DNA from 2 places in the Burkholderia sp. NRF60-BP8 genome. Region 2 is predicted to be linked to the other one. Evidence: predicted binding sites of a transcription regulator. Region 2 holds the regulator's gene; the other holds the start of a gene.
The links. The regulator FliA, encoded in region 2, starts transcription of late flagellar genes. The targets are predictions, from matches to a motif close to CTAAAGTTTNNNNNNNNNNNGCCGNTA.

Region 1: the regulator FliA is predicted to act here: its motif matches at 5,853-5,879, upstream of flgK (flagellar hook-associated protein FlgK).

What each region holds. Positions count from the first base shown of each region.
Region 1 is NZ_CP013373.1:3,249,641-3,260,858, forward strand. It holds gene WS54_RS28760 (transcriptional regulator GcvA) at 90-974, shown strand; gene WS54_RS28765 (solute carrier family 23 protein) at 1,015-2,322, opposite strand; gene flgL (flagellar hook-associated protein FlgL) at 2,612-3,847, opposite strand; gene flgK (flagellar hook-associated protein FlgK) at 3,865-5,796, opposite strand; gene WS54_RS28780 (flagellar brake protein) at 5,990-6,745, opposite strand; gene flgJ (flagellar assembly peptidoglycan hydrolase FlgJ) at 6,966-7,952, opposite strand; gene WS54_RS28795 (flagellar basal body P-ring protein FlgI) at 7,953-9,134, opposite strand; gene flgH (flagellar basal body L-ring protein FlgH) at 9,140-9,829, opposite strand; gene flgG (flagellar basal-body rod protein FlgG) at 9,851-10,639, opposite strand; gene flgF (flagellar basal-body rod protein FlgF) at 10,674-11,218, opposite strand, start outside.
Region 2 is NZ_CP013373.1:222,732-233,949, forward strand. It holds gene cheZ (protein phosphatase CheZ) at 1-407, shown strand, start outside; gene WS54_RS14040 (DUF2844 domain-containing protein) at 666-1,169, shown strand; gene WS54_RS14045 (DUF3443 family protein) at 1,186-2,427, shown strand; gene WS54_RS14050 (VOC family protein) at 2,590-3,096, shown strand; gene flhB (flagellar biosynthesis protein FlhB) at 3,607-4,806, shown strand; gene flhA (flagellar biosynthesis protein FlhA) at 4,803-6,905, shown strand; gene flhF (flagellar biosynthesis protein FlhF) at 6,902-8,698, shown strand; gene WS54_RS14075 (nucleotide-binding protein) at 8,691-9,509, shown strand; gene WS54_RS14080 (RNA polymerase sigma factor FliA) at 9,532-10,266, shown strand; S-adenosyl-L-homocysteine riboswitch at 10,364-10,483, shown strand; gene ahcY (adenosylhomocysteinase) at 10,516-11,218, shown strand, end outside.

The sequences.
Region 1 (11,218 bases), 400 kb from region 2:
CTCATCAAACGGTGAATCGAGGTTACCGCCGTTCGGGATTCCGGCAAAACGATTTTATCGGCGCGCCCTTGTGATCTAGAATCACAAGCATGGCACGCGATCTCCCGCCCTTTTCCGCGCTTCGGGCCTTTGAAGCCGCGGCACGACATGAAAGCTTCAGCGCCGCCGGCGACGAGCTGCATGTGACTCACGGTGCCATCAGCCGGCAGATCGCCGGGTTCGAGGCGTGGCTCGGCAAGCCGGTGTTCCACCGCTACGGCAAGCGCGTGAAGCTCACCGACGAGGGCCGCCGCTACCTGGACACCGTGCGCGCGGCGTTCGACAGCATCGCGCACGCGACCGAGCAGTTGCGCCACACCGGCGCGGCACGCGTGCTGCGCATCAACGCGCTGCCGACCTTCGCGATGAAATGGCTGCTGCCGCGGCTGTCGCGGTTCCAGCGCGACGTGCCGAACGTCGAGCTGAAGCTGTCGACGTCGAACGCGCCGCTCGACACGCTGAACGGCTTCGACGTCGCGATCCGCCGTGGCCCCGGCCACTGGCCGAACTGCACGAGCGGCCACTTCCTCGACGAAAGCGTGATTCCGGTGTGCAGCCCGGCACTGCTCAAGCGCGCGCCGATCGGCCGCGCGGACGATCTCGCGCGGCACGTGCTGCTGCATTCGGATACGCGGCCGGAAGGCTGGCGCGACTGGTTCGCGGCGGCCGGCGTCGCGATGAAGGGGCGCAAGCGGCAGTCGTTCGACCACTTCTACCTGGCGCTGCAGGCGGCCGTCGACGGGCTCGGCGTCGCGCTCGGCCCGTTGCCGCTGATCGACGACGAACTCGCGAGCGGGCGCCTGGTGATGCCGCTCGACGGGCCGCGCATCGCGACGCGCAGCTACTGGTGGATCACGCCGGGCGCGCCGGCCGACGATCCGCTCATCGCGCAATTCTGCGCGTGGCTGCAGGGGCAGTCGAATACCGGCGCATGAACGCGCGCCGGCGGGCGGCCCTGCACCGCCCGCCGTCGGCTCACACCACCGGGCCCGGTTCCTTTTCCTTGCGCAGGATCGCGTACAGGATGATCGCGCCGAAGGTCGCGGTGCCGATCCCGCCGAGCCCGAAGCCGCCGAACTTCAGCGAGAAGTCGCCGGCGCCGAGCACCAGCGTGACGGCCGCGACGATCAGGTTGCGGTTGTCGGAGAAGTCGACCTTGTTGACGACCCAGATCCGCGCGCCCGTCACCGCGATCAGCCCGAACACGACGATCGACACGCCGCCGAGCACGGGGCCGGGGATCGTCTGGATCACCGCGCCGAACTTCGGCGAAAAGCCGAGCCCGATCGCGATCAGCGCGGCGAGCGCGAACACCAGCGTCGAATAGATCCGCGTGACGGCCATCACGCCGATGTTCTCCGCATAGGTGGTCACGCCCGTGCCGCCGACGCTGCCCGACACGATCGTCGCGAGCCCGTCGCCGATGAACGCGCGGCCGACGTAGCGGTCGAGGTTGGTGCCCGTCATCGCGCTGACGGCCTTGATGTGGCCGAGGTTCTCCGCGACCAGGATCACCGCGATCGGCGCGAGCATCAGCATCGCGTGCGGATCGAACACCGGTGCGCGGAAGCTCGGCACGCCGAACCACGCGGCCTGCGCGACGATCGCGAAATCGATCGGCTTGCCGAGGCCCATCCCGTTGGTCGCGATCGCGTAGATCGCGTAGGCGATCGCGAGCCCGACGAGGATCAGCAGGCGTTGCATCATCCCGCGCGCGAACACCGCGACGCCGCCGACGCACAGCACCGTGACGAGCGCCATCACCGATTCGAAGGTCGAGCCCGACACGCCCTTGACCGCGATCGGCGCGAGGTTCAGCCCGATCACAGCGACCACCGCGCCGGTCACGACCGGCGGCATCAGCGTCTCGATCCAGCGCGTGCCGATCGCCTGCACCAGCGCGCCGAGCGCGACGTACACGACGCCGCACGCGACGATCCCGCCGAGCGCGACCGGAATGTTCGGGTTCGGCCCGCTGCCGCCGTAGCCCGTCACCGCGATCACGAGGCCGATGAACGCGAAGCTCGAGCCGAGATAGCTCGGCACGCGGCCGCCCACCAGCACGAAGAACAGCAGCGTGCCGATGCCCGACATGAAGATGCACAGGTTCGGGTCGAAGCCCATCAGCAGCGGCGCAAGCACGGTCGAGCCGAACATCGCGACGACGTGCTGCACGCCCATCGCGACCATCTGCGGCCACGCGAGGCGCTCGTCGGGGCCGACCACGCGCGAGGCCGCGCCGGTCGGTTGGACCCGCCAGCGCGGGAAGTAGGAATCGGACATGGGGAAAGCGCTCCTGTCGGTCGTCGGTCGCCGGCTGCCAGGGATGCGCCGGTCTGGAATCTGGCGCGAGTTTACGGAGCGGAAATGGGGCTGGCAAGCGGACCGGTACGCGGAGTCGGCAAGCGGTGCGGCCAGGTACGCAAGCGTCTGCCCACGTGAGAGAACCGGTGCGCGACCGCGCGGCCCGGCGAAGTGCCCGCCCGGGCGCGAGGCGCGCGGGGCAGCGCGCGGCGGCCCGCGCCGGCGGCGAAGTAAGCGCGCGCTCACATCGCGGCCGGCGCGTCGTGCATCAGGGGTTGATGTACTGGAACAGCGACAGGTTCTGCAACTGCGCGTAGGCCTTCTGCGAGCCCGTCAGCGCGTTCTGCATCTGCAGGAACTGGCTGATCGTCGCGACCATGTTGGTGCTCGTCAGGTCGGCCAGGTTGCTGCTGACCTGCAGCGTGTTGGTCTGGTTCACGGCCTGCATCGCCTTGATTTCCTGCTCGCGGCCGCCCACCGACGCCTGCACGGTGAGGACGTTCGTCATCATGTTGTTCAGCTTCGTCGTGCCGGTGGTCATCGCGTTCGCGAGCGCGGTCGCGGCGGCCGTGTTGCTGCTGATCGGCACCTTCAGCGCGGCGATCATCGTGTCGAGCGCCGCGAACACGTCGGTGCCGGCCTGCGGCGCGGGCGTGACCGTGAACGTGTCGCCCGGCGCCGGCTTGCCCGACACGGGCACCGACAGGCCGTTGCCGAGCGCGATCCCGGCGCCGTCCGAATACGGCTGCGCGGGGGTCGTGGTCGGCGGCACGACGGTGTTGTCGGTCACCGTGTAAGTGGGCGCCGCGGCCGTGCCGCCGAACGCGATCGTGAACTGGTGCGCGTTGGACGCGGCCGACGGGCTCGTGATCGTCACGCCGCCGATCGTGCCCGTGCCCGTGTTGCCCGCGCCGGCGAGCGGCACCGGCTGGCTGCCGAGCATCGGCACCGACAGGAACACGCTCGCGCCGTTGTCGCCCTGCGCGATCGAACGCGTGTCGGCGATCTGCACCTGGCGCGAGCCGGTGTCGCCGCTGTAGGTCACGCCGCCGCCCGGCGCGTTCGAGAACGGCGCGGTGGCCGACTGGAAGCCCGCGAACAGGTAGTTGCCCGAGCCGTCGGTCGAATTCGCGAGCGTCAGCAACTGGTCGCGATAGCCCTGCAATTGCGTCGACAACGCGGAGCGGTCGCTGTCCGACAGCGAGCCGTCGCCGGCCTGGATCACGACCGTGTGAATGCTGTTGAGCAGGTTGTTGACGCTGATGAGCGTCTGGTCTTCCTTCTGCAGCGACGACAGCGCGGCGTTCTGGTTCGACGCGTACTGCGACAGCGTCGCCGACGTCATCGACAGCTGCACGGCCTGCGCCGCGCCGAGCGGGTTGTCGGCCGGCGTCGCGAGGCTCACGCCGCTCGAGATCTGCTGGTACAGCTGCGAGAGCTGCGCCTGCTGGTCGCTCATTTGAGCGACGTTCATCTGGTAGAACTGCGCAGTGGAAATCCGCATCGCTTGGAACCCCGAAATCAGTTGAACAGGCCGAGCACGGTCTGGAACAGCGTCGACGCGGTCTGGATCACCTTCGCGTTCGCCTGGTAGAGCTGCTGGTACTGCATCAGGTTGGCCGCTTCCTCGTTCTGGTTCACGCCCGACACCGACTGCTGCGCCTGCGTGATCTGGCCGACCAGCGCGGTCTGCGCGGCGCTCGACGACTTCAGCTGGCTCGCCGTGTTGCCGATGCCGTTCACGTAGTTCGCGTACGCGCCCGTCAGCGTGGTCGAGCCGTTGCCGAACGCCTTCGAGTTGACGAGCTTCGCCAGCGCGAGCGCGTTGCTGCCGTCGTTCGTGCCGCCCGTGTTCGGCACGACCTTGAACGTGTCGCCCACCGCCGGCGTGCCGGACACCGTGACCGTGACGCCCGCCGTCAGCGTGATCGGCGAGCCGGACTGGTACGGCTGCGCGGCGCCGGTCGTCGGCGGCACGGCCGTGTTGTCGGTGACCGTGTAGGTCGGCGCGGCCGCGGTGCCGCCCATCGTGATCGTGTAGTTGTGCGGGTTGGCCGCGGCCGTCGCGCTCGTGACCGACAGCCCGCCGATCGTGCCGTTGCCGGTGTTGGTCGTCGTGGCCGACGGCACGTACGGCGCAGCCGCCGCGATCGCGGAGCCGCTCGACGTCGCGAGGCCGAAGCCGTTCAGCGCGCCGCGCGTCGGCTGCACGGTGAACTTGTCGCCGGCGCTCATCGAGCCGGACGAGAACGAGAAGTTCAGCCCGCCGATCGATGCCGGCATCGACGTCGACGTGCCGACCACCGTGCCGCTCGCGCGGTCGGTCAGCGTGTAGTTCGTGCCGTCGTACGCGAGCGTGTAGTCGCCGGTGGTCGGCTGCGCGGCGTTCGCGAACGACACGGACAGCGCCGCGTTGCCGGTATTGCCCTGGTTCGCGTACGTGATCGGCGCGCCGGTCGAAAACAGGTTGCCGCCCACCTTGCCCGACAGGTCGATGCCGAGCGCGTTCTGCGCGTTGACCTGCGCGGCGAAGCTGGTCGCGATCGCGCCGAGCTGGGCCTCGGCCGGGTCGAGCGTCTGGCTGCGGAACGCGAGCAGGCCGCCGAGCGTGCCGCCCGACAGCGACGTGTCGGACAGGAACTGGTTCGGCCCCGGCGGGTTCGCGCCGGCGATGCCCTGCGACACGACGGTCAGCTCGCTCGGGTCGGACGGCGACGTGACGGTCGCGAGCTGGTAGCTCTTGTCCGCGACGACGAGCGGCGTGCCGCCCGACATGAACACGCTGTAGCCGTCGCTGTTGCGCACCACCTGCACGCCCGCGAGATTCGACAGGTTCGACACCGCGAGGTCGCGCTGGTCCATCAGCTGGTTCGGCGGCTGGCCCTGGCTGCTCGCCGCGGCGATCTGCTGGTTCAGTTGCGCGATCTGCGCGGTGTACGCGTTGATCTGCGTGACGGTGTTCGTGAGCTGCGTGTTCACGCTCTGGCGCAGCGCGTCGTACTGCTGGCCGGCGGCCGTGATCTGGTTCGCGAGCGTCTGCGCATTGCTCATCGCGGTCTGCCGCACCGACGAGTCGGACGCGCTGTTCGCGACGTTCTGCATCCCGGTGAAGTAGTTCGTGATCGCGGTCGAGATGCCGGCCGTCGGGCTGCCGATGTAGTTGTTCAGCTGCGTGACGAGCGAATACCACGTCGACAGCGCGCCGCCCTGCGTCTGCGCGCCGTTCAGCTGGTCGCTCAGGTACTGGCTGTACTGCCGCTGCACGGTGACGGTACTCACGCCCTGCGGCATGTAGCCGCTGCTGGTGTACTGCCCGCTTGCCTCGGCATAGACGGGGCGTTCGACCGAATAGCCCGGCGTCGCGGCGTTGCTGATGTTCTGGCCGGTCGTCGTGAGGCCCCAGAGCGCGGCATTCAGGCCGCTGACGCCGAGGTTCATGAGTGTGTTGGACATGCGCGATCCTGATGAGCCGGCCGCGCTGCGGCCGCCGGGTTGCGTGACTCCCGGTATAACGGCCGCGGATCGAAAAAATTGAGGAAAAAATGCACGCGCGCCGCACGGGCGTGCGGCGCCGCTCGAAGCGGCCGGCGGGCGCGCCGGCGCCGTTGCGCGGGCGGCCCGCGACGGGCCGCCCGCCGGGTGCGCGTCAGGCCCGCGCGAGCGAGCGGCGCTTCATTTCGAGCTGCGTGATCAGCCGCTGCAGCGTGTTCTCCGCGCTGCCCGGCAGCGACATGTAGCGAAAGCCGAGCTGGTAGCGTCGCGACCCGTTCGGCATCTGCGTCGAACGCTGCGACACCAGCTGCAGGTCGAGCGACAGCTTGCCGTGGCCGGTCAGCTCGAGCTCGACGTCCGGCAGCAGCGTGCCGACCTCGAGCGCCTCGACGCGCTCGTCGGCCGTGCGCAGCCCCACGCCGCCGAGCGACAGGTTGTGCACCTCGAACAGGAAGCTTTCGCCGTCCGGCAGCTTGCCGCGGCACAGGAACGGATCGACGATCGGCGCGTCGACGCGGAAATATTCGCGGCGCTGGATGCAGACCAGCACGTCGGGGAAATCGGCGACGAACGCGGGCAGCCCCTCGTAGCGCGTCTCGCGCGGCGTGCCCGTGGCGAATTCGACGCGCACGCCCTCCGGCGCGGCCGCGAACGTGCAGTGCGACGCGCCGAGGATGCCGGCGTTCTGCTCGGACAGCGCACCCCAGTCGAACGTGAACGTCCGCGCGCCGACGTCGACCTCGAGCAGACGCGTGACGAGCTGGCCGCCGGGGTACTGGACGGTCAGGAAATCGCCGCGATTCACGAGGTTGCGCAGTTGCACGCCGATTTCCAGCGGATTGCGGCGGGCATAGTCGGGCCCGGAGTGGCCTGCATCCAGGCTGGGGTCCGTCGACGTTTCGATATTCATGGCTAGCCGGTCTTTCTTGTCATGGGCGCCCGGGGCAACCGGTGCGCGATAAAACCGGGCCAGAACGGGGGCCCGGTCGCAGGTCTCTCACACTTAGCGGCAGTGCTGACCGAAAGTTTAGATCGAAACGGCGATTTATTTCGCGCAAACGTTGAAACCGCGCGCGGCGGGGGGCCGGGCGCGGTCCGAAAGGGCGGGCGAAGCGGTGGCGGGCGGCCCGTCAGCCGATCTGCTGCATGATCGAGATCAGCTTCTTCGCGTAATTGGGGTCGGTTGCGTAGCCGGCCTTCTGCATGCCGTGCGCGAAGCCTTCGACGCTGCGGCTCGCGCTCAGCACGCCCGCGTAGCGCGGATTGTTCTTCAGCAGGTTCGCGTAATCGGTCATCGCGTGCTCGTACGAGTCGTACGCGCGGAACTTCGCGACCACGCGGCGCGGCGTGCCGTTCACGTATTCGGTGGTCAGCGCCGACACGGTGCGGCCGGTCCAGCCCTTGTTCGCCTTGATGCCGAACACGTTGTAGCTGGTCGAGCCGTCCGCCGCGCGGATCTCGCGCTTGCCCCAGCCCGATTCGAGCGCGGCCTGGCCGACGATGAAACGCGCCGGGATGCCGGTCGTCGCACTGGCCGCCTGCGCGGGGGCCGCGAGCCGGTCGACGAACGCGTCCGCGTCCTGCACGCCGCTCGCGCCCTTCAGCGGCGGCGTCAGCGCGCTGCCGGCCGAATAGCCGCGCGCGCCGGCGAGCCCGCCGTTGTTCGCCGCGTTCGCATACGCCTTGGCCATCGCGTTCATCGCGGCGAGGCTGCCTTCGTTGCCGGCCGCGCCGAGGCCGCCGGCGCCCATACCGCCCAGCCCGCCCGCGCCGACGTCGGCCGCCGTGTCGCCGCCGGCGCCTGCATTGCGCAGCAACTGCTTCATCAGCGCGTCGGCGACGCCGATCCCGCGCGTCGACATCTGCTGCGCGAGCTGCTGGTCGAGCATCGACGTGTACATCTTCGACGTATGCGAATCGAACAGCCCGCCGTCGGGCGACGCGTCGCGCATGCTCTTGAGCATCATCTGCGTGAACATCGCGTCGAACTGGCCGGCCACCGCCTTCGCGCCGGCCTGCGGCGACTGCTTCGCCTGCGCGCGCAGCGCATCGAAGCCCTGCACGTCGAGCGCGAAGCGCTGCGTGAGGTCGTTTGCGTTGGGGAGCGTGGCTGCCATTTAGATGATCTCCAGGTCGGCGCGCAGCGCGCCGGCCGCCTTCATCGCCTGCAGGATCGACATCAGATCCGCGGGCGTCGCGCCGAGCGTGTTCAGCGCCTTCACGACGTCGGCGAGATTCGCGCCGGCCGTCACCATCTTCAGCGCGCCGTTGTCCTGCTTGAGCTGGATCTGCGACTGCTGCGCCACCACCGTCTGCCCGTTCGAGAACGGCCCCGGCTGCGACACCACCGGCTGCGTGTTGACGACCACCGACAGGTTGCCGTGCGCGACCGCGCAGCTTTGCAGCGTGACCATCTGGTTCATCACGATCGAGCCGGTGCGCGCGTTCAGGATCACCTTCGCGGCGGCCTTGTCCGGGCTCACGTCGAGGTTCTGCAGCCGCGCCATGAACGCGACCTGCTGCGCGGAGTCGGCCGGCGCCGCGAGCTGGATCGTGCGGCCGTCGAGCGCCGTCGCGGTGCCCGGGCCGAAGCTCGAATTGACCGCGGACACGATCCGCTGCGCGGTGCCGTAATCCATGTCGTTCAGTTGCAGTTGCAGCATGCCGTTCATCTGCGCGACCGCGTTCGGCACCGCGCGCTCGACGATCGCGCCGCCGACGATCCGGCCGGCCGCGAGCTGGTTCACCTGCACGCGGCTGCCGTTCGCGCTGGCCCCCGCGCCGCCGACCGCCATGTTGCCCTGCGCAAGCGCGTACACCTGCCCGTCCGCGCCCTTCAGCGGCGTGAGCAGCAGCGTGCCGCCGCGCAGGCTCTTCGCGTTGCCGAGCGACGACACGGTCACGTCGAGCGCCTCGCCCGGCCGCGCGAACGGCGGCAGCGTGGCCGTCACCATCACGGCCGCGACGTTCTTCAACTGCATGTTGTTCAGCGACGACGGGCCGCCGTTGGCCGAACCGTTGTTGATCGAGATGCCGAGGTTCGCGAGCATGTTCGCGAGCGTCTGCGTCGTAAACGGCGTCTGCATCGTCTGGTCGCCCGTGCCGTCGAGGCCGACGACGAGGCCATAGCCGATCAGCGGGTTGTCGCGCACGCCCTGGATCTGCGCGAGATCCTTCAGGCGCTCCGCGTGCGCGGGCGCGGCGCCGAGCACGCACGCGGCTACGGCCGCGAACGCGACGGCGAGCCGCGCGGCCGTCTGCGCGCGGGCCGACAGGCGGCTGAACAGGGTCGTCTGCATCGTCGTCACCACGGCGCGATGTTGAGGAAGAAGCGCTGCAGCCAGCCCATCGTCTCGGCTTCGTTGATGTAGCCCTTCGACGAGTATTCGATCTTCGCGTCGGCGACCTGCGTCGAATAGACCGAGTTCGCGCCCGAGATCGTGTTCGGGTTGACGACCCCCGAGAAGCGCACGAATTCGTTGCCCTGGTTGATCAGCATCTGCTTCTCGCCGCTCACCACGAGGTTGCCGTTCGGCAGCACGTTGGTGACGGTCACCGTGATCGTGCCGTTGAACGTGTTCGCCGCGCTCGCGCCGCCGGTGGCCGCGAACTTGTTCGCGCCGGTGGCCGACAGGTTCGCCTTCGCGAACAGCCCGCCGAGGAAGCCGGCCGTCGGCACGTTGAAGTCGGTGTTGCCCTGCCGGTTCGTGTTCGCGCCCGACGACTTGGTCGCGTTGATGTTCTCCGCGATCATGATCGTCAGGATGTCGCCGACGTTGCGCGGCCGCTGATCCTCGAACAGCGGCCGCCCCGCGTAGCCGGGGTTGTAGATCGAGCCGGGCGCCTGCATCGACATCGGCATCGGCGGCTGCGCCGTCATCGGCTGCTGGATGATCGGATCGCGCGGGATCTGCGCGCAACCGGCGAGCGCCGCCACCGCGACCGCGCAGGCGGCGCGGACGGTGGCTGACGAGGGGAGGCGAACCTGCTTCATGGCGACGACGGGACGTTCCGGTTAGCTCTTCATCTGCGTGACGGTCTGCAGCATCTGGTCGGACGTCGTCACGGCCTTGCTGTTGATCTCGTACGCACGCTGGGTCTGGATCATGTTGACGAGTTCCTGCACGACGTTCACGTTCGACGCCTCGACGTAGCCCTGGTTGAGCACGCCCGCGCCGTTCAGCCCCGGCTGCGACACGTTCGGCGCGCCCGACGACGTCGTTTCCGCGAACAGGTTCTCGCCCTTCGCCTCGAGGCCGGCCGGGTTGATGAAGGTCGCGATCTGCAGCGAGCCGATCTGGACCGCGTTGTTCGAGCCCGGCTGCGTGACCGACACGACGCCGTCCTTGCCGATCGTCAGCGACTGCGCGTTCTGCGGCACGGTGATCGCCGGCAGCACCTGGTAGCCGCTCGACGTGACGAGCTGGCCCTGCGCGTTGGTCTGGAACGACCCGTCGCGCGTGTACGCGTTGGTGCCGTCCGGCATCAGCACCTGGAAGAAGCCCGCGCCGTTGATCGCGACGTCCTTCGAGTTGCCGGTCTGCGTGAGGCCGCCCTGCGTGTACAGGCGCTCGGTCGCGACCTGCTGCACGCCGGTGCCGAGCTGCAGGCCCGACGGCAGCTCGGTCTGCTGCGTCGAATTCGCGCCGGGCTGGCGGATGGTCTGGTACAGCAGATCCTCGAACACCGCGCGCGACGCCTTGAAGCCGTTCGTGCTGGTGTTCGCGAGGTTGTTCGAAATCACGTCCATCTGCGCCTGCTGCGCATTCATGCCGGTGGCGGCGATGTAGAGCGAACGGTTCATTTTTCAGGTCTCCTGCGTAGGCTGGCGCGGGCGCTCAGCTGAAGTTGAGCAGCTGGTTCGCCGTCTGCTCGTTCTGGTCGGCGGTCTGGATCAGCTTCGACTGAAGCTGGAACGCGCGCGCGTTGTCGATCATCGCGACCATCGCGGTCACCGGGTTCACGTTGCTGCCTTCGAGCGAATTCGGCGTGACGACCACGTTCGGGTCGACGTCGGCCGGATTGCCGTCGGCGGTGCGGAACAGCCCGTCGTTGCCGCGCGTGAGCGTGGCCGGATCGGGGTTCACGAGCTTCAGCTGGTCGACGATCGCGACCGCCGTCGGCGGGTCGCCCGGCATCAGCGCGGACACCGTGCCGTCCTTGCCGATCGTCACTTCCGCGTTGGGCGGCACCGAGATCGGGCCGCCGTTGCCGACCACCGGCAGGTTGCTCGCGTTGACGAGCTGGCCGTTTTCGTCGACGTGCAGGTTGCCGGCGCGCGTGTACGCCTCGCTGCCGTCGGCCGTCTGCACCGACAGCCAGCCGGGACCCTGCACGGCGACGTCGAGCGGATTGCCGGTGCGCGTGATCGGACCCGGCGCGT
Region 2 (11,218 bases):
AGTGGTACGCCGCGCCGATCGAGCACGCGGAAGTGCGTGAGCTGATGGACGATACGCGCGCGTTCCTGCGCGCGTTGCCCGAGTCGACGTCGGCGACCCGCGCGCAACTGCTCGAGATCATGCTCGCGCAGGATTTCCAGGATCTGACCGGGCAGGTGATCAAGAAGATCATGGACATGGTCTACCTGATCGAGCAGCAGCTCCTCACCGTGCTCGTCGAGAACATCGCGCCGGAGCGGCGCGAGCAGTTCGCGGCCACCGCGGCCGCGCTCGCGGCCGAGCAGATGAGCGCGACCGGCAGCCCCGAATCGCTGCTGAACGGCCCGCAGATCGCGCCGGAAGGCAAATCCGACGTCGTCCAGGACCAGGGGCAGGTCGACGACCTGCTCGCGAGCCTCGGCTTCTGATCCTGCCGCGGCGCATCCGCGCGCCCCGTTCCGCGGGCCGCCCGATGCGTGCATTCCCCGTCCCCGCCTCGTTTTTCCGTGCGCGCCGCCCCTGCGCGGCGCGGCGTGATCCTGCGTCGAATTGACACTTGGCCACACTCCGCAGGCATACTACGCGTCAGCAGCAACGTAGCATCATCCGTAAGATTCATAAGTTGGCAGGCGGCGTGGGCCGATGGCGGCGCCGTCGGCAACGAAGCCAGTCCCGTGGGGGGGAACGTGAAGCTGAAACGCTTGGGCTGGACCGTCGCGCATGCGACGGCTGCAATGGGTGTGCTGTGGGCCGTCCACGCACACGCGGAACTGGGCGGCGCGCCGATGTCGCCGCCGGCGGACGATCAGGCCGCCACCGTGCGTGCGCTGCAGCGCGCGATGCGCTCGGCGGACGGCGTGCAGACGAGCACGGCCGCTTATACCGTCCGTGAGATCACGCTCGGATCGGGCACCGTCATTCACGAATACACGTCGGCCGCCGGCAGCGTGTTCGGCCTCGCGTGGCGCGGGCCGACGATGCCGGATCTCGCGTCGCTGCTCGGCAGCTATTTCCCGCAGTACACCGCCGGCGTCGAGGCCGCGCATCGGGCGCGCGGCTGGCGCGCGCCGGTGGCCGTCGAGACGAGCGGCCTCGTGATCCGGACGGGCGGCCACATGGGCGCCTTCTCCGGCCAGGCATGGCTGCCGTCGGCGCTGCCGGCCGGCGTGGCCGGCACCGATATCCAGTGACAGCGGGAGAGCGATCTTGAGCATTCCTCGTACATTCAAGCGCTGGCTCGGCATGCTGGGCCTCCTCGCCGCAACGGCCGCGCTCGTGACGGCATGCGGCGGCGGCGATGGCGGCGGCGGTTCGGCCAACAACGGCAACACCGGCGGCAATGGCTCGGGCGGGTCCGACGGCAACAGCGGCAACACGGCCGTCATCACGGTCGGCGCGGGCGCCGCGAACGTGATCAACATCCCGACCATCAGCGTGAAGGTCTGCGTGCCGGGCACGTCGAACTGCCAGATCGTCAACAACGTGCTCGTCGATACCGCGTCCTACGGGCTGCGGCTCGTAGGCAGCGCGGTGGCGGGCGTGCACGACAGCCTGCCGCAGGTGACGAGCGGCGGCGCGCCGGTCGCCGAATGCGGCAAGTTCGTGTCGAGCTACACGTGGGGGTCGGTGCGCACCGTCGACCTGTCGATCGGCGCCGAGCAGGCGAGCGCGCTGCCCGTGCAGATCATCGGCGACCTCGGCACGACGAACGTGCCGAGCTCGTGCACGAACGGCGGCGCGTCGGCCAACTCGACCGGCGCGCTCGGCGCGAACGGGATCCTCGGCATCGGGCCGGCGCCGTACGACTGCGGTACGACCTGCGCGACGTCGACGTCGACGAGCAACAACTACTACGCGTGCCCGAACGGCGACAACGCGAGCTGCACGGTCGCGCTCGTGCCGCTCGCGCAGCAGGTGGCCAACCCGGTGCATCGGTTCGCGAACAACGACGGCGTGAGCGTGCAGATGCCCGACATCTCGCCCAGCGGGCAGGCGAGCGCGACCGGCACGCTGACGTTCGGCCTGCCGAACCTGAGCGGCAAGACGGTGATGACGTCGACCACGACCGGCGACGTCAGCGCGACGTTCCAGGGGCGCAACGTGACCGCGTTCTTCGATACGGGCTCGAACGCGTATTTCTTCAACGATTCGACGTCGACGTCGACGCCGTGCTCGCGGAACACGGAGTTCTACTGCCCGTCGACCACGACCCCCTACTCGGCCACGCTGAGCGGCCAGAACGGCGCGTCGGGCACCGTGTCGATGACGGTCGCGAACGCGGATTCGCTGTTCTCGAACCCGTCGACGTTCGCGTTCAACGACATCGCGGGCCCGTTCGGCTCGTCCAACTGGCTCGACATCGGCATGCCGCACTTCTACGGCAAGACGATCTACTTCGGGATGGACAAGACCGCGAGCGGCGGCGCGCAGCCGTTCGTCGCGTTCTGACGCGGCACGGCCGGACGCAGGAACGAGGGGGCGAGCGATCGCCCCTTTTTTATTCCGGCGTGCCGGGCGGGCGCTACGAACCGGATCGCTGCCAGGCGCCGGCATAGCGCCTACGATGTAAGACCGGCACCGGTGCCGGCACGACATCGAGGAGACAACGCCATGAACTCGCGTATCCAGCGCATCACGCCGTTCCTGTGGTTCGACCGCGACGCCGAGGCGGCGGCCGCTTTCTACGTATCGGTGTTCGACAACGCGCGCATCGTGCACGTCGCGCGCTACGGCAAGGCCGGCGCGCACGCGTCCGGCAACGCCGAGGGCGCGGTGATGACCGTGGCGTTCGAGCTCGACGGGCAGGCGTTCGTCGCGTTGAACGGCGGCCCCGTGTTCCAGATGACGCCGGCCGTGTCGTTCGTCGTCAACTGCCGCGACCAGGACGAGATCGACCATTACTGGACGCGCCTGTCCGAAGGCGGGGACGAGCGCGCGCAGCAATGCGGCTGGCTGCGCGACCGCTTCGGCGTGTCGTGGCAGGTCGTGCCCGTGCAGATGGCCGAACTGATGACGGGCGACCCGGCCCGCGCCGAGCGCGTGATGGCGCAGGTGATGACGATGAAGAAGCTCGATCTCGACGCGCTGCAGCGCGCGGCGGCAGGCGAATCCGCTTAGGCCGCCCAGGTCTTGCAGGTCGTTCGGGCCGGCGGCCGCCGGCCTGTCGCGACGCGCGGGGCCCGAAGCCCCGAAGCCCGAAGCCCGAAGCCCGAAGCCCGAAGCCCGAAGCCGGAGACCCGAGACCCGAGACCCGAGACCCGAGACCCGAGACCCGAGACCCGAGACCCGAGACCCGAGACCCGAGACCCGAGACCGCCCCCGACTCCCGGCCCCATTGCGTCCGGCCCCGTTTCCCCCGTCTTTCCCGCCCGTCGTTTCACCGTTCCCCGTCGCATTACGCCGCGGCCGCTCCGCTTGCGACCACCGCGTCGCCATACGCCGACCGGACCGTTTTCCGCCGCGCGTCGCATCGTTGCGGCCCCGATCCGACAGCGTTTGCGGCGGCTCGCCCGATTCCCCGAAATACCCCCCTTTCCCGGCTTTGCTCGACCGATCGGCGTTTGACGCCTCCATGAATAATCGGTGTCACTGGAAAGCGGCATTCCGCCGTACCCGACCGGAGGCCCCGTGGCAGACGAGAGCGATCTCGACAAGACCGAAGCCGCCACTCCCAGGCGCCGCGAGAAGGCGCGCGAGGAGGGGCAGGTCGCGCGTTCGCGCGAACTGGCTTCGTTCGCGCTGCTCGCGGCGGGGTTCTACGGCGCATGGCTGCTCGCAGGCCCGTCGGGCGGCCATCTGCAGGCGATGCTGCGCGGCGCGTTCACGTTCGATCGCGCGACCGCGTTCGACACCAACCGGATGCTGTCGGCGGCCGGCAGCGCGAGCCTCGAAGGCTTCGCCGCGCTGCTGCCGCTGCTCGCGCTCACCGGCGTCGCCGCGCTGCTCGCGCCGATGGCGCTCGGCGGCTGGCTGATTTCGCCAAAGACGTTCGAGCTGAAGTTCGACCGCCTGAACCCGATCTCGGGCCTCGGCCGGATCTTCTCGATCCAGGGACCGATCCAGCTCGGGATGTCGATCGCGAAGACGCTGGTCGTCGGCGGGATCGGCGGCATCGCGATCTGGCGCAGCAAGGACGAACTGCTCGGTCTCGCGACGCAGCCGCTCGGCGCCGCGCTGCCCGATGCGCTGCATCTGGTCGCCGTGTGCTGCGGCACGACGGTCGCCGGGATGCTGGTGGTCGCCGGGCTCGACGTGCCTTACCAACTCTGGCAGTACAACAAGAAGTTGCGCATGACGAAGGAAGAAGTGAAGCGCGAGCATCGCGAGAACGAAGGCGATCCGCACGTGAAGGGGCGGATCCGCCAGCAGCAGCGCGCGATCGCGCGCCGCCGGATGATGGCGGCCGTGCCGAAGGCCGACGTGGTCGTCACGAACCCGACGCACTTCGCGGTCGCGCTGCAATACACGGACGGCGAGATGCGCGCGCCGAAGGTCGTCGCGAAGGGCGTGAACCTCGTCGCCGCGCGCATCCGCGAGCTCGCGGCCGAACACAACGTGCCGCTGCTCGAAGCGCCGCCGCTCGCGCGTGCGCTGTATCACAACGTCGAACTCGAGCGCGAGATCCCCGGCTCGCTGTACTCGGCGGTCGCCGAAGTGCTCGCGTGGGTGTACCAGCTCAAGCGCTTCCGTTCGGAAGGCGGCGCGTTCCCGGCGGTGCCGGTCGATCTCGACGTGCCGGCCGAACTCGACAAGGGCGCGTCAGTGTCCGCCGACGACGAGCGCGAAGAAGCCGAAGACACGCTCGGCAAGCAAGGGAACGCGGCATGAGCACCCCGACCACCGGCCTGTTCGCGAAGCGCCCGAACCCGTTCGCGGGCACGAACCTGCGCGCGCTCGCGGGCCCGATCCTCATCTGCATGATCCTGGGGATGATGATCCTGCCGCTGCCGCCGCTGCTGCTGGATCTGCTGTTCACGTTCAACATCGCGCTGTCCGTGATGGTGCTGCTCGTCAGCATGTACACGATGAAGCCGCTCGACTTCGCGGCGTTCCCGAGCGTGCTGCTGTTCTCGACGCTCCTGCGCCTGTCGCTGAACGTCGCGTCGACGCGCGTCGTGCTGCTCGAAGGGCACACCGGGCCGGACGCGGCCGGCCAGGTGATCGAGGCGTTCGGCCACTTCCTCGTCGGCGGCAACTTCGCGGTCGGCATCGTGGTGTTCGTGATCCTGATGATCATCAACTTCATGGTGATCACGAAGGGCGCGGGGCGGATCGCCGAAGTGTCCGCGCGCTTCACGCTCGACGCGATGCCCGGCAAGCAGATGGCGATCGACGCCGACCTGAACGCGGGCCTCATCAACGAGGAACAGGCGCGCAAGCGGCGCCTCGCGGTATCGCAGGAAGCCGAGTTCTACGGGTCGATGGACGGCGCGTCGAAGTTCGTGCGCGGCGACGCGATCGCCGGCCTGATCATCATGGCGATCAACGTGATCGGCGGGCTGATCGTCGGGATGGTCCAGCACGACATGTCGTTCGCCGCGGCCGGCACCAACTACACACTGCTGACGATCGGCGACGGCCTCGTCGCGCAGATCCCGTCGCTCGTGATCTCGACCGCGGCCGGCGTGATCGTGTCGCGCGTCGCGACCGACGAGGACATCGGCACGCAGATCACCGGCCAGTTGTTCACGAACCCGCGCGTGCTGAACATCACCGGCGCGATCATCGCGCTGATGGGGCTGATCCCCGGGATGCCGCACTTCGCGTTCCTCGCGCTCGGCGGCGGCGCGATCTGGCTGGCGCGCACGCAGACCCGGCGCGCGGCGGCCCGCAAGGCGGCCGGCGACGTGACCGACATCGCGCCGCCCGCCGTGCTGCCGGCCGACAGCCACGAAGCGACCTGGGACGACGTGCAGCTGATCGACCCGCTCGGCCTCGAAGTCGGCTATCGGCTGATTCCGCTCGTCGACAAGAACAGCGACGGCGAGCTGCTCAAGCGCATCAAGAGCATCCGCAAGAAATTCGCACAGGAAATCGGCTTCCTGCCGCCGGTGATCCATATCCGCGACAACCTCGAACTGCGGCCGAACGCGTACCGGATCGCGCTGAAGGGCGTCGAGATCGGCGTCGGCGAAGTGTTCCCGGGCCAGTGGCTCGCGATCAACCCGGGCCAGGTGACGGCCGCGCTGCCGGGCGCCGTCACGCAGGATCCCGCGTTCGGGCTGCCGGCCGTATGGATCGACGTCGCGCTGCGCGAGCAGGCGCAGGTGTACGGCTACACGGTGGTCGACGCGAGCACGGTCGTCGCGACGCATCTGAACCATCTCGTCGTCCAGCACGCGGCCGAGCTGCTCGGCCGCCAGGAAGTGCAGGCGCTCGTCGAGCGCACCGGCAAGGACGCGCCGTCGCTCGTCGAGGATCTCGTGCCGAAGACGATCTCGCTCACGACGCTGCAGAAGGTGCTGCAGAACCTGCTCGAGGAGGGCGTGCCGATCCGCGACATGCGCACGATCCTCGAGGCCGTGTCCGAGCATGCGGGCCGCGGCGACGCGTACGAGATCACGGCCGCGGTGCGGCTCTCGCTCGGCCGCGCGATCACGCAGCAGTGGTATCCGGGCGCCGGCGAAATGCAGGTGATGGGCCTCGACGCCAATCTGGAGCGCGTGCTGTCGCAGGCGCTCGCCACCGGCGCGAACCCGGGCCTCGAACCCGGCCTCGCGCACAACCTTCTGACCGGCACGCAGCAGGCGATGCTGCGTCAACAGAATCTCGGGCTGCCGCCCGTGCTGCTCGTGCAGCACGCGCTGCGCGCGATGCTCGCGCGTTTCCTGCGCCGCAGCCTGCCGCAATTGAAAGTGCTGTCGTATGCCGAAGTGCCGGACACGCGCACGATCAAAGTCGTTAACGTCATCGGGGGTTCCGCTTGAACATTCGCAAATTCACCGGCGCAACGAGCCGCGACGCACTTCGTCTCGTGCGCGAGGCGCTCGGCGCCGACGCGGTCGTGCTGTCGAACCGCACGCTCGATGACGGCAGTGTCGAAATCGTTGCACTCGCCGATTCGGATCTTGCCGCGGTGGCGCCGCCGGCCGCGCGTCCGCGTCTCGCGACGTCGCGCCAGCCGGAATCCGTGCCGGCCGCCGCGGTGCCGGGCATCGTGTCGCGCCCGGGCATCGCGCCGCGCCCGGCCGTCAATCCGTATGCGGCGGGCGCAGGCGGGCTGCCGGACGTGTTCTCGTCCGTGTTCGGCGCGAGCGCCGACGCGCAGGAGGCCGACGTGCACGCTTCGTCGATCGATGCGGACGAGCCGGCGGCGGCGTCTTCGATCGCGGCGGCGACTGCCGGTACGCCCACCGCCGGTACGCCGGCCGCCGGCGCCCCGGCCGCTCCTTCCGAACCCGCGCCGTGGCTGGTCGAGCACGCGAAGCGCCTGACGCAGCAGCGCGACGCGTTGATGGCCCGCGCGCAGGCGCCGGCCGAGCCGCGGGCGAGCGCGCCCGCGCCGCAAGCCGCGGCCGGCGCGACCCCGCACGACTGGGCGCGCGACATCGTGCGCGACGCGGAACGCCGGATGCCGGCCGCCGGAGCGCCGGCCGCCGGTTCGCCGGCCGCCACGAAGCGCGCCCCCGACACGGGCGTTGCGTACGCCGGCAAGGCGACGGAGCGCGCGCGGCTGTCCGCGGACACGGCCGCCGCGGTGGCCGATGCGGTGAAGTCGCGCATCGAGCGGATCGTCAACGACACCGTGATGCAGGAGCTCGGCGAGCTGCGCGGGATGATGGCGGAGCAGTTCGACAGCCTGATGTGGCACGACCGCCAGCGTCGCAGCGCCGTTCACGGCGCGCTGACGAAGCACCTGTTCGCGGCCGGCTTCTCCGCGCAGCTCGTGCGGATGCTGGTCGACAACCTGCCGTCCGGCGACGGCGCGCAGACTTTCGAGCAGGCCGCCGAATGGGCGCAGTCGGTGCTCGCGTCGAACCTGCCGGTGCTCGACAGCGAGGACGCGCTGATGGAGCGCGGCGGCGTGTTCGCGCTGATGGGGCCGACGGGCGTCGGCAAGACGACCACCACCGCGAAGCTGGCGGCGCGCTGCGTGATGCGCTTCGGCGCGAGCAAGGTCGCGCTGCTGACCACCGACAGCTACCGGATCGGCGGCCACGAGCAACTGCGCATCTTCGGCAAGATTCTCGGCGTGCCGGTTCACGCGGTGAAGGATGCGGGCGACCTCGCGCTCGCGCTGTCCGAGTTGCGCAACAAGCATATCGTGCTGATCGACACGATCGGCATGAGCCAGCGCGACCGCGCGGTGTCCGACCAGATCGCGATGCTGCACGGCGCGAACGCGCCGGTGCAGCGCCTGCTGCTGCTGAACGCGACGAGCCACGGCGACACGCTGAACGAAGTCGTGCAGGCGTACCGCAGCGCGGGCGAGCATCCGAACCTGGCCGGTTGCATTCTCACGAAGCTCGACGAGGCGACCCACCTCGGCGGCGTGCTCGACACGGTGATCCGCTACAAGCTGCCGGTCCACTACGTGTCGACCGGCCAGAAGGTGCCGGAGAACCTGTACGTCGCATCGACCCGATTCCTGCTGAAGAGCGCGTTCTGTGTGCCGCGCGACGGCTCGCCCTTCGTGCCGCAAGACGAGGACATGCCGACGCTGCTTTCCGCACTGACCGCACGTTCCACCGCCGAGCTGCACGAGGTGCGATTTGGATAAACGGATCATCGACCAGGCAGAAGGGCTGCGGCGCCTGCTGGCCGGGCGCGCGTCGCGCATCGTCGCGGTGACGGGCGGCCCGGCGGGCGTCGGCTGCACGTCCACCGTGGTGAACCTCGCGGCGGCGCTCGCGTCGCTCGGCAAGGACGTGCTCGTCGTCGACGAGCGCGCCGACGTGCATTCGGCCAGCGCGACGCTCGCCGGCGCGTGGCTGCGCGACGGCGAACGCACGCGGGTGGCGGCCGGCTTCGGCCTGTGCGGCGCCGCGCGGCTCGCGCGCGCCGGCTACAGCGACGCGCAACTGAGCGACTTCATCGACGGCCCGGCCGACATCGTCCTCGTCGACGCGCAGCTCGGCGCCGACGGCTCGTTCTCGGCGCTCGCGCGCGAAGCCCACGACGTGCTGGTCGTCACGCGGGTCGCCGCGCAGGCGATCACCGAGGCGTACGCGTGCATGAAGCGGCTGCATTTCGCGCACGCGTTCGCGCAGTTCCGCGTGCTGACCAACCAGGTCGGCAGCCACGCGGACGCGAAGACGGCCTTCGACAATCTCGCGGGCGTCGCGAGCCGCTACCTGACCGTATCGATCGCCGACGCGGGCTGCGTGAGCGCCGATCCGCTCGTCGAGCACGCCCGCGAACTGATGCATGCGGTGGTCGACGCGTTCCCGTCGTCGGCTGCCGCGCGCGACTACCGGCAGATTGCCGCCGACCTGTTGTACTGGCCGATGCGCCCGCGTTCGGGCGCGGGCCGCGCGGTCCACGCCGGCGGCAAGCCGTCGTACGAGGCGGGCGCGGCACACGCCGCGTGAGCGCCACCCGAAGGAGGGAGCCATGATGTACAACGCTCAAGGAAAGATGTCCCAGGCCGACGTGCTCGCGCAATACGCGCCGCTCGTGCGCCGCCTCGGGCTGCAGCTCGTCGCGAAGATGCCGGCGAGTGTCGATCTCGACGACCTGATCCAGGCCGGCATGATCGGCCTGATGGACGCGGCCGGCCGCTACAAGGAAGACCAGGGCGCGCAGTTCGAGACCTACGCGACGCAGCGCATCCGCGGCGCGATGCTCGACGAGCTGCGCAGCAACGACTGGCTGCCGCGCAGCCTGCGCAAGACGTCGCGCGAGGTCGAGCACGCGGTGCACCAGGTCGAGCAGCACCTCGGCCGCTCGGCGAGCGAGACCGAGATCGCGCAGCACCTGAACATGCCGCTCGACGAATACCAGGGGATGCTGCAGGACCTGCACGGCAGCCAGCTCATCTACTACGAGGATTTCGACCGCGCCGCCGACGACGAGCCGTTTCTCGACCGCTATCGCGTCGATCACGCCGATCCGCTGTCGGCGTTGCTCGACGAGCACCTGCGCGAGGCGCTCGTCGAGGCGATCGAGCGGCTGCCGGAGCGCGAGAAGCTGCTGATGTCGCTGTACTACGAACGGGGTCTGAATCTGCGCGAGATCGGCGCGGTCCTCGAGGTGAGCGAATCGCGCGTGTGCCAGTTGCACAGCCAGGCCGTTGCGCGCCTGCGTGCGCGGCTGCGCGAACAGGCGTGGGTCGGCGCGGAGTCCTGACCCTTTGGAACGGCCGCGCGCGCCGACGCCGCGCGCCCGTGCCGCGGTTGCTCGGCGCTTGCGCATTTCGCGCGCCGATTTGCTACAATCCCCTCCGTTTTCCGAGGAGCGTTGCGACGGACCATCCAGCGTCCGCCAGGCTCGGAAGGCTTCACCAAGCAGCCGTGCAGCGATTTTTTCGCTGCCGGCCCCGCTTCCTGAACGGCGCTCACGTCACCAATCTAGAAACTTTTTAGAAAGGAGGGCGTGATGAACGCCATTATCGATTCCAAGGCTTCCCACGATTACGTCGTCGCCGACATGGCGCTGGCCGGCTGGGGCCGCAAGGAACTGAACATCGCCGAGACCGAAATGCCGGGCCTCGTGCAGATCCGCGACGAATACAAGGCGCAGCAGCCGCTGAAGGGCGCGCGCATTGCCGGTTCGCTGCACATGACGATCCAGACGGGCGTGCTGATCGAGACGCTGAAGGCGCTCGGCGCGGACGTGCGCTGGGCGTCGTGCAACATCTTCTCGACCCAGGATCACGCGGCGGCCGCGATCGTCGAAGCCGGCACGCCGGTGTTCGCGTTCAAGGGCGAATCGCTCGACGAATACTGGGAGTTCTCGCACCGCATCTTCGAATGGCCGAACGGCGAATTCGCGAACATGATCCTGGATGACGGCGGCGATGCCACGCTGCTGCTGATCCTCGGCTCGAAGGCCGAGAAGGACCGTTCGGTGATCGCGAAGCCGACCAACGAGGAAGAAGTCGCGCTGTACAAGTCGATCGCGGCGCACCTCGACGTCGACGCGAACTGGTACTCGAAGCGCCTCGCGCACATCAAGGGCGTGACCGAAGAAACCACGACCGGCGTGCATCGCCTGTACCAGATGGAAAAGGACGGCCGCCTGCCGTTCCCGGCGTTCAACGTGAACGATTCGGTCACGAAGTCGAAGTTCGACAACCTGT